One region of the Nitratireductor sp. WH36-1 genome, then DNA from elsewhere that is predicted to be linked to it. Evidence: predicted binding sites of a transcription regulator. Region 1 holds the regulator's gene; each other region holds the start of a gene.
What was found. Region 1 encodes PhoB, which activates phosphate uptake and scavenging genes when phosphate is short. Its sites were predicted from a motif close to TGTCATNNANCTGTCAT; they were not measured.

Region 1 (3,606 bases):
CATCACCGCCTTCCCCGAGCGGCTTCTGACGGGCGAGCGCCCGGAACCGACCTTCCTTGTGACCAAGCCGTTCAGCCCGGAAATGGTCAAGGCGCTCATCAGCCAGGCGCTCTTCTTCGATCAGCAGGCGCACGCGGCGGCCTGACAGGCCCCCGCTTCTTCACGCGTTTCTCAAAAAAGCCGCCTCCGGGCGGCTTTTCTTTTGCCCAAAATCTCTCCGGCGGAACCAAATCCGAATGCCAGACGTTTAACCGGCATAACTAAACGGAGAGACAGAATGCTATACTGGGCCCTGATATTCCTTGTCGTCGCGATCATCGCCGGCGCACTCGGTTTCGGCGGAATTGCCGGCGCTTCGGCAGGCATTGCGCAGATCCTCTTCTACATCTTCCTCGCCCTGCTCGCGATCTCGCTGATCATGGGCCTTCTGAAACGCGGTCGCTAAACGGCGACGCACACATAAACGAATGCGGCATAAGCGAACCGGACCATCCATGGCTTCCGTTTCGTGAAGACAATGAAAGGAGAAAGCCATGGAACACATCGCTGCACTTCTTTTGATTGTCGGCTGCTCAGGCAATGTGGGGGCCGGCGACACGCGCGAATGCCAGGAACTGCCCGCCCCCACCCCGGTCTACGAGACGTTTGAGGAGTGCGAGGCGGAGAAGCCGGTTGCAATGCGCGAGCTGGAAACCGAAGCGCCGCAGGTTCTCGCCACCTGCGTCTATGTGGATCCCGCACTCGTCTATGACGATGCGATCCTGGAGTGGGACATCACCAGCAATGGCGAGCTGACCGCTTCCATCGAGCCGGTGACGAGCTTTGCCGTGGCGCAGAACGAGCATGCCCGCCCCGGACACGCCGCCACGAAATAACGGGCCACGAAATAACGGCGAAGAGCTTCAACGAAAAAGCCCCGGTCGAACCGGGGCTTTTTTTAATGGCTGTATCGCGTTTGTCAGGCTTCGCGGATCGCATAGCCCGCGCCGCGAATGGTGCGGATCACATCGGGCAGACGCCCGTGGTTCACGGCCTTGCGCAAACGCCCCACATGCACGTCCACGGTGCGCTCGTCGATATAGATCGTCTCGCCCCAGACATTGTCGAGCAGCTGGCTTCGCGAGAAGACGCGGCCGGGATGCTGCATCATGAATTCCAGAAGGCGGAACTCTGTCGGTCCGAGACGGATCTCGTTCTTGCGGCGATAGACACGGTGCGATTCACGGTCGAGCACGATGTCCCCGACCGAAAGAACCGTCGAGAGCACTTCCGGCTTCGCGCGCCGCAGAAGCGCGCGAACACGCGCCACGAATTCCGGCGTCGAGAAAGGCTTCACCAGATAGTCGTCCGCGCCGGTTGAAAGGCCGCGCACGCGGTCGCTTTCCTCGCCACGGGCGGTGAGCATGATGATCGGCAGGCGCTCCGTTTCGGGGCGCATGCGCAGCCGGCGGCACAGCTCGATGCCGGAAACGGCCGGAACCATCCAGTCCAGAACGAGCAGATCGGGTACGTTTTCCTGCAGGCGCACTTCGGCTTCATCGCCGCGAGAGATCATCTCGACCTGATAGCCTTCGGCTTCCAGATTGTACTTGAGCAAGACGCAAAGCGGTTCGTCGTCTTCAACGACCATGACCTTGGGGGCAATCATGGCAGGCATTCTCCTCGGGCAGTCTACGGCCGGTTAGACATCGGATTCGACCGTCATCTGTGTTTCGTCAAGCTTCGGCCGCTGGACCGGAAGCTGGGACCCCGTCACCACATAATAGGCATTTTCGGCGATATTGGTCACATGGTCGCCGATACGCTCAAGATTTTTCGCACAGAACAGGAGGTGCGTGCAGGCCGTGATGTTGCGCGGGTCTTCCATCATGTAGGTGAGGAGTTCGCGGAAAACCGACGTGTACTGAATGTCGATTTCCTCATCCTCGTCGCGCAGCCGGATTAACGCCTCGGCATTGCGCGCCACATAGTGCTCGACCACCGAATTGACCTGTTTCAGCACGAGGCCGGCCATCGCGTCGATGGAATGCGCAAGCGTGCGCGGCGTGGCGCTTTCGCCCACGGCGCCGACGCGCTTGGCAATGTTCTTGGCCAGATCGCCGATGCGCTCGAGATCAGCCGCCATGCGGATGGCGCCCACGACGCTGCGCAGATCCTGCGCCATCGGCTGGCGCTTTGCGATGAGCGTGATGGCGCGCTCATCAAGGTCGCGCTGCTTGGCGTCCATGATCGTGTCATCGGAGATGATGCGCTGTGCAAGCGCCGTATCGGAGTGCAGTAGCGCCCTGGTGGAAGCGCGCGTCATCTCGCCGGAGAGATCGCCCATGTCGCGGATGAGGCGGTCGATTTCACCGAGTTCCTCATCGAAGGAGCTGACTGTGTGCTCGCCCATGGTCTGGTTCCTTATCTGTGCGTTTGCCGCGCCGTCAGCCGAAGCGTCCGGTGATGTAATCCTGGGTGCGCTTGTCATCCGGATTGGTGAACATCTTGTCCGTCGGGCCTTCCTCGACCAGATTGCCGAGGTGGAACATGGCCGTGCGCTGCGAGACGCGGGCCGCCTGCTGCATGGAGTGCGTGACGATCACGATCGTGTAGTTCTCGCGCAGCTCGTCAATCAGCTCTTCCACCTTGGCGGTGGCGATGGGATCAAGCGCCGAGCAGGGCTCGTCCATCAGGATCACTTCCGGCGACACGGCAATGGCGCGCGCGATGCATAAGCGCTGCTGTTGACCACCGGAAAGACCGGTGCCGGGCTCATGCAGGCGGTCCTTCACCTCATTGAAGAGGCCAGCCTTCTGGAGGCTCGCTTCCACGACCTCGTCGAATTCCGACTTCTTCGTCGCCAGACCGTGAATGCGCGGACCGTAGGCGATGTTCTCGTAGATCGACTTGGGGAACGGATTGGGCTTCTGGAAGACCATGCCGACCCGGGCGCGCAGCTCCACCACATCGATGCGGGGATCGTAGATATCCTCGCCATCGAGCGTGATCTTGCCGGTGATCCGGGCAATGTCGATCGTGTCGTTCATGCGGTTCAGGCAGCGCAGGAACGTGGATTTGCCACAGCCCGAGGGGCCGATCAGCGCGGTCACCTGGTTTTCGCGCACGTCGAGATTGACGCCGAACAGCGCCTGTTTCTCGCCGTAGAAGACGCAGACGTCTTCACCGCGCATCTTGAGGGTGTCCGAGTTCTGGCTCGCATCCAGTGCTTCTTCAACAGCAGCATCAGTGAGCATGTTCATGTCCTTCCACTCCGTTACCAGCGACGCTCGACGCGCCGCCGCAGAATAATGGCGGTAATGTTCATCACGGCGAGGAACAGCAACAACACCATGATAGCGCCCGAGGTGCGCTCGACAAACGCGCGTTCGGCCTCGTTCGCCCACATGTAGATCTGAACCGGCAGCGCCGTAGCGGGATCGAGCGGCGTGGTCGGGTAATCAGCCACGAAGGCCACCATGCCGATCAGAAGCAGCGGTGCGGTTTCGCCAAGCGCCTGCGCCAGACCGATGATCGTGCCCGTGAGAATGCCGGGCGCGGCCAGCGGCAGCACATGGTGAAACACCGTCTGGGTGCGCGAAGCGCCGAGGCCGAGAGCTGCCGCAC
Region 2 (3,606 bases), 1.0 Mb from region 1:
AACCACGCACAACGTCAATGCAACAGTATCTCGTCTACTGCGGCAGTTCCACAATCGCCTGCACGGCATAACCCCGAAAAGACGAGTCGAAACGCAGGCTTGCGCCCCGTTTCTCGCATTCCGATTCCAGCGCTTCACGCAGTGAATCACGCGGTGTCACGTGGAAGGCCGCAAGCCAGCGGCGCAATCCTGCGCGAAACCAGCCGGGCAGCCGTTCCTGCCGGCCGAAATCCACGATGTGCAGCGACCCGCCCGGCGCAACGCAGTCGAGGCCTGCTGCAATGGTCTCGCGCCATGGCGGGATCATCGACAGCGAATAGGAAATGAAGACCCGGTCGAACCGGGCCTGCCCGAACAGCGCCTCGGCATCGAAAGACGATGCATCGGCTTTGGCCAGTCGGGCGTCGATCCCCTCACGCTCCATGCGCCTTCTTGCGGTGGCGAGCATCTCCTGCGAAATATCGAGGCCGAAAAGACGCGCTTTCGGATAATGATCCGAAACGAGCGCCAGATTGCGCCCCGTTCCGCAGCCCAGCTCCAGCACCGCGCCGCCTTCCGGCGCGTTCAGCCCGCCGATCAGCCCGTCACGCCCAAGCAGATAATATTTGCGCGTCAGGTCGTAGATATGGCGCTGGCGGCGATAGACGCCGTCCATCAGACTGGCGTGCCCGGCGGTCTGCGGTATGGCCATTCTCAGGCCGCTTTCACATAGAGGTGGAACCCGCCATAGATCGCCGAGCGGTCATTGGCCGAGAGTTCGCGCGAGCGGAGCTTCTCATAGCGCCACTGGTTCAGAATGTGGTCGTTCACGCGGCCCGGCAGCAGGCTCGGCGCTGCCGCGGTGCGGAAGATGACGCGCGCGCCGGGCGCTGCCGTGCGGGTGATCTCGCTCCACAGTGCGTTGAGCTGATCGTCGTTCATCCAGTCCTGCGCGTCGAGCAGCACATAGCGGTCCACGCTCTGCGCGGGCTTGTTGCCCAGCACATCCATCAGGTTCGCGTGATGCACCGTCACATTGTCTGCCGCAGCGCGGATCGTGTCGAAGTTCCTGCGCTCCAGATAGGCGGGCAGGGTGGCTTCGCCCTGAGCGGGGTAATGGCGGGCGAAGGCCTGCCAGGCGAAATAGTTTTCCTTCAGCGGAAAATGGCAGGCGAGCTTCTCAAGCCGGCTCGACAGAACATCCGCCATGGTGCCGTCACCCGCCGTGATCAGCGAGTCATACTGCGCCGGCGGAATGCCGAGGCCAAAAAGCGATGCCTTGCGCGAGGTCGCCCAGCGCACGAGCCCGCGGTCGAACAGCGGGCGTAACTGCTCATCGAAGAAGATGCGCTGATCGCGAAGCGAGCGCGATTTCATGATGTCCGCCGGGTTCACGCCATAGAACTTTGCGACCGTGTGGCCGGTGGCGATGAAGAAGCCGAGCAGGCCCTTGCGGTAGAAATTGCGCGTGAAGGCGTCGATGCGCTTGCGGCCGAGCGGCCCGCGGCTTTCCCAGTGCCGGCGCGACTGGGCGTCGAGCGCTGGCGCGATGAAGCGGCGATAGGCTTCGCTGTTGCTGCGCTGGTTGGTTGCGCCGAAGAAGCGCAGCAGGTCGCCATGGGCGGGCAGCGCCTTGAAGGCGGTGAGCTTCAGCCGGTTGAGCGCCACATGCGCGGCGTTCAGGTCCACGGCGTCGATCTTCGCTGGCTGGCGGGTGAGATAGGCCAGCACATTGCAGCCGCCCGACGCGATGGTGACGATGCGGTGGCTCTCATCGAGTTCCATCGCCGCAATGTCCACGTCCGGGTCTTCCCAGATCTGCGGATAGACGAGGCCCGAAAAAAGAAGGGCGAAGAGGCGTTCGGAAAGGCCTGCGCGCGTGGTGGCCCTGTTCTGATAGACCGCCTTGCCGAGATGGCGGCGGGTGGAAAGGCCGGTGCCGGCTGAAAGATCTGTCATGGGTCTCTCCCCTCAATCTTGTCTTGAGGGGCTACTGCGCTTCCATGACGCGCGCGTGAAACCTGAATGACCGAGTGTGACGGGGCTGTTAAAGGCGGGGTGCAGGTTTAGCCCCGAGCGCCGCCCGTTCGGCAGCGCCTGGCCCCGGACCGGGGGCTTCAATGACAATGCGGGCGGAGAAGCATGCTCCCCCGCCCGCAATCCTGATTGCTTTAAGCCTTGCCGAAACCGCCGGCGGTGGGCGTGGTCACGATCACCGCTTCGCCGGACTGGATCACTGTCTGGTCACAGCCCTTGAGCGTTTCGACATGACCGTCCTTGCGGCGCACCTCGGTCTTGCCCATTTCGCCATCGCCACCGCCCTCAACGCCGCGTGGCGGCTGGGTGCGGTGGGAGGAGAGAATGGCGCATTCCATGGTCTTCAGGAAGCGGATGGTGCGGCGCGTGCCGTCGCCCGCATTCCACTTGCCCTTGCCGCCCGAGCCTTCGCGGATATGGAAGTCCTCAAGCAGAACCGGGAAGCGCAGTTCGAGGATTTCCGGGTCCGTCAGGCGCGAATTGGTCATGTGGACATGAACGCCGGACGCGCCATCGAAGCCGCGACCGTCATTCATGCGACCGGCCGGCGAGCCGGAGCAGATGGTCTCGTAATACTGATACTCTTCATTACCGAAGGTCAGATTGTTCATCGTGCCCTGGCTGTTGGCGATGGCCTTCATCGCGCCGAACAGCGCATTGGTGACGTGCTGGGACGTCTCCACATTGCCGGCCACGACCGCTGCCGGATAGGAGGGGCGCAGCATGCAGTCTTCCGGGATCACGATGTTGATCGGCCGCAGACAGCCCGCATTCATCGGGATCTGCCCTTCCACCATCACGCGGAAGGCATAGAGCACCGCTGCGCGGGTCACCGGTTCGGGCGCGTTGAAATTGTTCTTCTGAACATTCGACGTGCCGGTGAAGTCGACGGTCGCCTCGCGCTTCTCGCGGTCGACGGTGATCTTCACCTTGATCACCTGGCCCGTGTCGGTCGGATATTCATATTCCGAGGCGTCCGGCAGGCGTTCGAGCACACGGCGCACGGCCTCCGCCGCATTGTCCTGCACATGGCCCATATAGGCCTGCACCACGTCCAGACCGAACTGGTCGATCATCTTGCGCAGTTCCGCCACGCCCTTTTCGTTGGCGGCGATCTGCGCCTTCAGATCGGCGATGTTCTGGTGCGGGTTGCGCGCCGGATAGGCGTGGTCGGTGAGAAGCGTGTGCAGCTCCTTTTCGCGGAACTTGCCGCCTTCGACGAGGCGGAAATTGTCGAACAGAACGCCTTCTTCATCCACCGTGGTCGCCAGCGGCGTCATGGAGCCGGGTGCTGTGCCGCCGACATCGGCATGGTGGCCGCGCGAGGCGGTGTAGAACAGAATGTTCTCGCCGTGATCGTCAAACACGGGCGTGACCACCGTGATGTCGGGCAGATGCGTGCCGCCATTGTAAGGCGCGTTCAGCGCGAACACGTCGCCGGGGCGGATATTGCCCTTGTTCAGCCGGATGACGGTTTCCACCGAGCGGTCCATGGAGCCCAGATGCACCGGCATGTGCGGGGCATTGGCCACCAGCGCGCCATTCTGGTCGAACACCGCGCAGGAGAAGTCGAGCCGCTCCTTGATGTTC
Region 3 (3,606 bases), 1.4 Mb from region 1:
TCGCGATAGCGCGGATCGTCTTCCGGGTTGATGATGGAGAAGTCTTCGCCCGGACGAATGCGCAGGCCATAGCGCTTGAGGCGCGTTTCCACCACGTGCGGGCGGCCGATGATGATGGGCTCGGCAATGCCTTCCTCGATCACCACCTGGGCTGCGCGCAGCACGCGCTCATCTTCGCCATCCGCATAGATGACGCGCTTGGTGCCCGCACCCTTGGCGGCCGAGAAGACAGGCTTCATCACCAGGCCGGAGCGGAACACGAAGCGGTTCAGCCGGTCCAGATACTGGTCCATGTCCTCGATGGGCCGCGCCGCGACGCCACTCTTCATCGCCGCTTCGGCAACCGCCGGCGCAATGCGCAGGATAAGCCGCGGGTCGAAAGGCGAGGGGATCAGGAAGTCGGGTCCGAAGATCGGCGTCTCGCCCGAATAGGCGCGCGCTGCGACATCGGAAGGTTCTTCGCGTGCAAGGCCCGCAATCGCCTTCACGGCGGCGCGCTTCATTTCCTCGTTGATCGCGGTTGCGCCCACATCGAGCGCCCCACGGAAGATGTAGGGGAAGCACAGGACGTTGTTCACCTGGTTCGGGAAGTCCGAACGCCCGGTGCAGATCATGGCGTCAGGCCGCGCTTCGCGCGCCACGTCCGGCATGATCTCGGGAACGGGGTTGGCAAGCGCCAGGATCAGTGGCTTTTCAGCCATGTCAGCCAGCATTTCCGGCTTCAGGACACCGGCCGCCGAGAGGCCCAGGAACACATCCGCTCCGCCGATCACTTCGGCAAGCTTGCGGGCGTCCGTATCCTTCACATAGGGCGCTTTCCAGCGGTCCATCTCTTCCTTCCGGCCCTCATAGACGACGCCGTGGCGGTCGGTGAGCCAGATATTCTCGGTCTTCGCACCCAGCGAGACCAGCAGATTGAGACAGGCAAGCGCGGCAGCGCCTGCACCGGAGGAAACGATCTTCGCCTTGGCAATGTCCTTGCCGGCCAGCTCCAGCCCGTTCATGACGGCCGCGGCAACAATGATCGCGGTTCCGTGCTGGTCGTCATGGAACACCGGAATGCCCATGCGCGCCTTGAGCTGTTCCTCGACCTCAAAACACTCCGGAGCCTTGATGTCCTCAAGGTTGATGCCACCGAAGGTCGGCTCGAGTGCTGCGACGGTTTCCACCATCCGGTCGATTTCCGGCGCATCGATTTCGATGTCGAAAACATCGATGCCGGCAAACTTCTTGAAGAGGACCGCCTTGCCCTCCATCACGGGTTTGGAGGCAAGCGGGCCGATATTGCCGAGGCCAAGCACCGCCGAACCGTTGGAAACCACGGCCACGAGATTGGCGCGGGCGGTGTAGTCCGCCGCCGTGCTCGGATCGTCATGGATGGCCATGCAGGGAGCGGCAACGCCCGGAGAATAGGCAAGCGCCAGATCGCGCTGGTTGCCGAGCGGCTTGGTCGCCTGGATCTCCAGCTTCCCCGGCATGGGATGGCTGTGGAAGAAGAGCGCGGCTTCGTCGAATTCGGATCGTTGCGGTTTCTTGGTATTGGAAGACATCCAGCGGCTCCACATCATGGCTCTGTCGGTGGGGCCGTTTGGCTCGCGGCCCGGCGTTCGCGCGCCTTTCCGTTCCCGCAGGGAACAAGGCACTCAAACGATTTGAATCATCACTTGTGCTTAGGCGCTCATAACTGCTTTTTCCAGCGTTGAATGCCGAGAAGCAGTTTCATCCGCCAGAATTGCTGCTTTCGGGCTGTTCTGACGCAGGATGGGGCCGGGTTTGCAGTAACGCTACGGAATCCGTCATATGCCTGTGACATGAATCTGGCCATAGAATGCGCGACTTAACAGGGCTCAGGCGGGACAATGACCGGCGCTGAACATCGAAAATTTCGCGCACTCTTCATCTCCGATATTCACCTCGGTTCGAAACCGGCCAAGGCCGAGTTTCTGATCGATTTTCTGCGTTATCACGATGCGGAGCAGATCTATCTGGTTGGCGACATCGTCGATGGCTGGCGTCTGAAGCGCTCCTGGCACTGGCCGGCTGCCCATAATGACGTGGTGCAGAAGCTCCTGCGCAAGGCGCGCAAGGGCACCGGGATCACCTATATCGCCGGCAATCACGACGAGTTCCTGCGCTCGTTTCAGGGCGTGCATTTCGGCGGCATCGTCGTTGCCGACCGGGTGATCCATGAAGCAGCAGACGGACGCAAATTCCTCGTCATCCATGGCGACCAGTTCGATCAGGTGGTGCACAATGTGCGCTGGCTCGCCTATCTGGGCGACAAGGCCTACGATCTCGCCATCGTCGTGAACCGGGTCATCGCCCGGGTGCGCCGCATTCTGGGGCGGCCTTACTGGTCCTTCTCTTCCTGGGCGAAGATCAAGGTCAAGAAGGCGATCAAGTTCATCAGCTCGTTTCAGGATGTTCTCGCCCAGGAGGCGCAGCGTTCGGAAGTCGATGGCGTCATCTGCGGCCACATCCACCACGCCGCGATGGAAGACATTCGCGGGGTCACCTACATGAACACGGGCGACTGGGTGGAAAGCTGCACGGCGCTGGCCGAGAATTTCGACGGGAGTTTCGAAATTATCACTTGGGCGCAGATCCTTGAGACAGCGCCTGTCCCGGCCACCCGGGAAATCGAGAAACGCGGCGTTGTGACCGCGTTCCGAAAGGATGGGGTCAAGGCCGCCTGAGCGGCCCCGACCCTGTGCGTCAGCCCCAGAGCTGTGGCGAAGGCGGCGAAACGAGCGAGCCCGAATAGCTGAGCCCGTGCGCGCGGTCCTTTGCCAGAAGCAGCGGGCCGTCGAGATCCACGTAATCTGCGCCCTGCGCAAGAAGCACGGCCGGCGCCATGGCGAGCGACGTGCCCACCATGCAGCCGACCATCACGCCAAAACCCATTTCGCGGGCGCGGTCGCGCAGCTCCATCGCGGCGGTCAGGCCGCCGGTCTTGTCCAGCTTGATGTTCACGAAATCATAGAGCCCGGCGAGTTCGGGAAGGCTCTGCGCCGTGTGCACGCTTTCATCTGCGCAGATCGGAACCGGATGCGGGATTTCGCGCAGGATTTCATCCTTGCCGGCCGGCAGGGGCTGCTCGATCAGCGCCACGTGAAATTCGGCCGCTGCAAGCATGTTTTCGCGGATGTTCTCTTCGGTCCAGCCTTCATTGGCGTCAACGATGAGGCGGCTGTCGGGTGCTGCGCCCGCCACGGCGTGAATGCGCGCGGCATCGTTTTTGCCACCCAGCTTCACTTTCAGGAGAGGGCGGGTCGCATGGGCGCGGGCCTGTGCGGCCATCTCTTCGGGTTCCGCCAGCGAGATCGTATAGGCGGTCTGGAGCGGACGTGGCGGGATCGGGCAGGCCGCAGTCGATGCGCGCTTGCCTGAAAGCTTCGCTTCCAGATCCCAAAGCGCGCAGTCAACGGCGTTGCGCGCCGCACCTGCCGGCATGGCGGCGATCAGATCGGCGCGGCTGATGCCGTTGGCGATCTCCTGCCGCGCGGCCTCGATCTGGCCGACCACACTGTCCTCGGATTCGCCATAGCGCGGATAGGGTACGCATTCGCCGTGACCGCTGACGCCGTTTTCACTCACCGTGCATCT
Region 4 (3,606 bases), 1.8 Mb from region 1:
TCCGGCTGTGCTCCAGAAAGCGGCCGACAATGGATTTAACGCGAATGCGCTCGGACAGCCCCGGCACCTGCGGGCGCAGGCAGCAAATGCCGCGCACCACGAGATCCACCTCGACACCCGCCTGCCCTGCTTCATAGAGCGCATCGATCACCAGCGGATCAACCAGAGAGTTCATCTTCATCCAGATCTGCGCCGGACGGCCCGACCGGGCATGCTCGATCTCTGCCTGAATGTGGTCCAGTAATCGGTTGCGCAGCGAGAATGGCGACACGGCAATGCGCATTTCGCCATCGGGCTCGGCGTAGCCGGTGATGAAATTGAACACCTGCGCCACGTCGCGCGCGATTTCCGGATCATCCGTAAAATAGGACAGATCCGTATAGATGCGCGCGGTGATCGGGTGATAGTTGCCCGTGCCCAGATGGCAGTAGTTGCGCAGCTTGCCTTCCTCGCGGCGCACCACGAGCGACATCTTGGCGTGGGTTTTCAGTTCGAGGAAGCCGAACACGACCTGCACGCCGGCACGCTCCAGATCGCGCGCCCAGCGGATGTTTGCTTCCTCGTCGAAGCGGGCTTTTAACTCCACCAGCGCCGTGACCGACTTGCCGGCCTCCGACGCCTCGATGAGCGCCCGCACGATGGGGCTGTCATTGGAGGTGCGGTAAAGCGTCTGCTTGATGGCCACCACTTCCGGGTCGAGCGAGGCCTGGCGCAGGAATTGCACCACGACATCGAAGGATTCATACGGGTGGTGGACGATAAGGTCCTTCTCGCGGATGGCGGCGAAACAGTCGCCATTATGCTCGCGAATGCGCTCCGGGAAACGCGGATTGTAGGGCGAGAAGAGCAGGTCTTCGCGCGGCACTTTCACGATCTCGGAAATCTGGTTGATCGCCAGCGGCCGTTCCAGAACCGTGATGCGGTTTTCGGCAACGCCCAGCTCGCTGGCGACGAAGTCGCGCAGGCCTTCGGGCATCTCGTCGTCGAACTCAATGCGGATCACCGAGCCGCGGCGGCGGCGCTTGAGCGCCGATTCGAAGAGGCGCACCAGATCCTCGGCCTCTTCCTCCACCTCGATATCGCTGTCGCGAATGAGGCGGAACGTGCCCGAACCGATAACCTTGTAACGCGGGAACAGCTTGCCGATGAAAAGGTTGACCACATCTTCCAGCGTGATGAAACGCACCGTGCCATTGTGCACCGGAAGCTGGATGAAGCGCTTGAGCGCCACCGGCAGGCGCAGAAGCGCCGTCATCGGCTCCAGTTCGCCCTCATGCTGGAGTTCGAGCGCAATGGAGAAGCCGAGATTCGGGATGAACGGGAACGGGTGCGCCGGGTCGATGGAAAGCGGCGTCAGAACCGGGAAAATCGCTTCCATGAAGTGATCTTCCAGCCATTGCATGTCGACTGGGTTCAGCGCATCGGCGCGCACCAGCTCAATGCCTTCCTTGCGCAGAAGGTCAAGCAGTGCATTCAGGCTTGCGTGCTGGTCGTTCTGCAGTCCGGCCACCTCGCGCAGCACATGCTCAAGCTGCTCTTCCGGCGTGCGGCCATCGGCGCTGCGCGTGGCGATGTGCTCGCGCACCTGACCGGCAAGACCGGCGACGCGCACCATGAAGAACTCATCGAGATTGTCGGCCGAGATCGACAGGAAACGCAGCCGCTCGAGCAGCGGATGGTTTTCGTTCTGCGCCTCGCCGAGAACACGGCGATTGAACTGCAGCCAGGAGAATTCGCGATTGACGAAACGGTCCGGCCCCACGGCGGCGATCTGCCCAGTCGGTCCGCCATCAACGGAGAATTCTTTCGTGACCGGCTTCAACTGGTTCATGATCCTGCCTGCGCCCCTTGATTTCCACAGCACGGGCCGTTGTCTACTGGTGGCCCAGTGTACCTCGTGACATGGTTTTATGACAGTTTCATATCAGAGGCTTGCAAAGACGCAGTTTATGCTACAAACGCAAGCGACTTTCCAACGCATTCCAAGCGGGAGAAGATGATGGCCGGATCAGCCATTCCCCATTTCCAGAACACCAACGGACACCAGGCAATCGAAATCGGCGTGAAGGAATTCATGTGCGTCGGTGCGAATCCGCCCTTCGATCATCCGCATGTGTTCATCGACATGGGCGATGAGAACGAGCGGGTCTGCCCCTATTGCTCGACGCTTTACCGCTACAATCCGGCGCTGAAGGCGACGGACACGAAGCCCGAGGGCTGCATTTACGACGAAGCGGCCTGATCGGCCCGCAGGCCGATGACGGACGAACCAGCAGCAATCATCGTCGGCGCCGGCGTTGCCGGGCTGACGGCAGCACTTGCCCTGGCGCGGCATGGTCTTGCTTCGCGCATCTATGAGCGTGCGCCGGAACTCCACGAAGTGGGGGCCGGCCTTCAGCTTTCGCCCAACGCGACCCGCCTGCTCGACAGGCTGGGTGTGCTCGAGGAACTGCGCGCTTCGGCCGTGGAGCCGCAGGCCGTCGTTCTCAAGAAGGCTGCGACACTCGCCCCCCTCACCCATGTTCCGCTCGGTGCGGCCGCACAGGCCCGCTGGGGCGCACCTTATCTTGTGGTGCACCGCGCCGATCTGCAGGCAGCCCTTCTGAACCGTGCGCGCCAGCAACCGCTGATCGAGATCGTCACCGGCGCGCTGGCCGAGAAAGCCGATTTCCACGCCGGTCGTCCACGCCTTCAGATCCTGCGGGACGGCGAAAGCGAAGAGGTGCACACGCCCCTCCTGATCGCGGCAGACGGGGTCTGGTCGCATCTGCGTCGCCTCGCCCGCACCGCCGTGCGCAGCCGCTTTACCGGTTACGTCGCCTGGCGCGCGACAGTCCCCGTCGAAGAGGCGCTGGCTGCCGGCGACGGTGCGATCCAGCCTGACCGGGTTACGGCATTCATGCACCCGAAATTCCATCTGGTCGCCTATCCGATCAGTGGCGGCAGGGCGATCAATCTGGTTGCGATTGTGCCGGGCGAAGTGCCGCTCAACGCCTGGGCGCAGGATGCTGACGACGCGCCGCTGAAAAAGACGCTCGCCAGCGCCAATCCCGCCCTTGCCCGGCTGGCCGCCAGCAGACATGCCTCCTGGACCGTCTGGCCCATCCATCAGGTGGACCCGGCCGATGCCTGGACAAAGCCCGAGGGCCTCGCATTGATCGGTGATGCCGCCCATGCGGTGCCGCCCTTTGCGGCGCAGGGCGCCGGCATGGCGATTGAAGATGCGACCGTGCTTGCCAATCTTGTCGCGAAGCACCGCGATGCGCCTTCTGTGGCGCTTGCGGCCTATGAGGCGCAGCGCAAACCGCGCGTGAGCCGCGTCGCCCTACGCGGCGCGTTCAACCGCTTCACCTGGCACGCCAGCGGTCCCGTGGCGCTTGTGCGCGATGCCGTGCTCAAGACACGCAGCCAGGAAGCGCTGATGGCGGATTTCGACTGGCTCTACGGTTTCGACGCAGAAGCGGCTCCTGAAAGCTGAGGCGGGCTGACAGCCCCTGCCCGCCGCTCTCTTCCCGGTTCATCCCCCAAAATGCAAAACGCCGCGCTCCCGTGAGGAAACGCGGCGTTTGGTGTCTGCGCCGGAGCGCCTTCGGTCAGTGCAGGATC

Region 2: a site for PhoB is predicted at 1,994-2,010, ahead of AC4PTT_RS07665 (BtaA family protein). Genes of this name have one in related genera too.
Region 3: a site for PhoB is predicted at 1,795-1,811, ahead of AC4PTT_RS09480 (UDP-2,3-diacylglucosamine diphosphatase). Genes of this name have one in related genera too.
Region 4: a site for PhoB is predicted at 1,911-1,927, ahead of AC4PTT_RS13285 (RNA degradosome polyphosphate kinase). Genes of this name have one in related genera too.

Annotation. Positions count from the first base shown of each region.
Region 1 covers NZ_CM178970.1:587,315-590,920, reverse strand. Annotated here, with positions in the region: gene AC4PTT_RS02850 (response regulator) at 1-145, shown strand, start outside; gene AC4PTT_RS02845 (DUF1328 domain-containing protein) at 278-445, shown strand; gene AC4PTT_RS02840 (hypothetical protein) at 534-875, shown strand; gene phoB (phosphate regulon transcriptional regulator PhoB) at 959-1,645, opposite strand; gene phoU (phosphate signaling complex protein PhoU) at 1,682-2,392, opposite strand; gene pstB (phosphate ABC transporter ATP-binding protein PstB) at 2,427-3,242, opposite strand; gene pstA (phosphate ABC transporter permease PstA) at 3,257-3,606, opposite strand, start outside.
Region 2 covers NZ_CM178970.1:1,603,306-1,606,911, forward strand. Annotated here, with positions in the region: gene AC4PTT_RS07660 (class I SAM-dependent methyltransferase) at 35-691, opposite strand; gene AC4PTT_RS07665 (BtaA family protein) at 694-1,938, opposite strand; gene AC4PTT_RS07670 (hydantoinase B/oxoprolinase family protein) at 2,151-3,606, opposite strand, start outside.
Region 3 covers NZ_CM178970.1:2,027,637-2,031,242, forward strand. Annotated here, with positions in the region: gene AC4PTT_RS09475 (NADP-dependent malic enzyme) at 1-1,550, opposite strand, end outside; gene AC4PTT_RS09480 (UDP-2,3-diacylglucosamine diphosphatase) at 1,860-2,696, shown strand; gene dgcA (N-acetyl-D-Glu racemase DgcA) at 2,716-3,606, opposite strand, start outside.
Region 4 covers NZ_CM178970.1:2,777,216-2,780,821, forward strand. Annotated here, with positions in the region: gene AC4PTT_RS13285 (RNA degradosome polyphosphate kinase) at 1-1,831, opposite strand, end outside; gene AC4PTT_RS13290 (zinc-finger domain-containing protein) at 2,000-2,242, shown strand; gene AC4PTT_RS13295 (FAD-dependent monooxygenase) at 2,258-3,478, shown strand; gene AC4PTT_RS13300 (amino acid ABC transporter ATP-binding protein) at 3,594-3,606, opposite strand, start outside.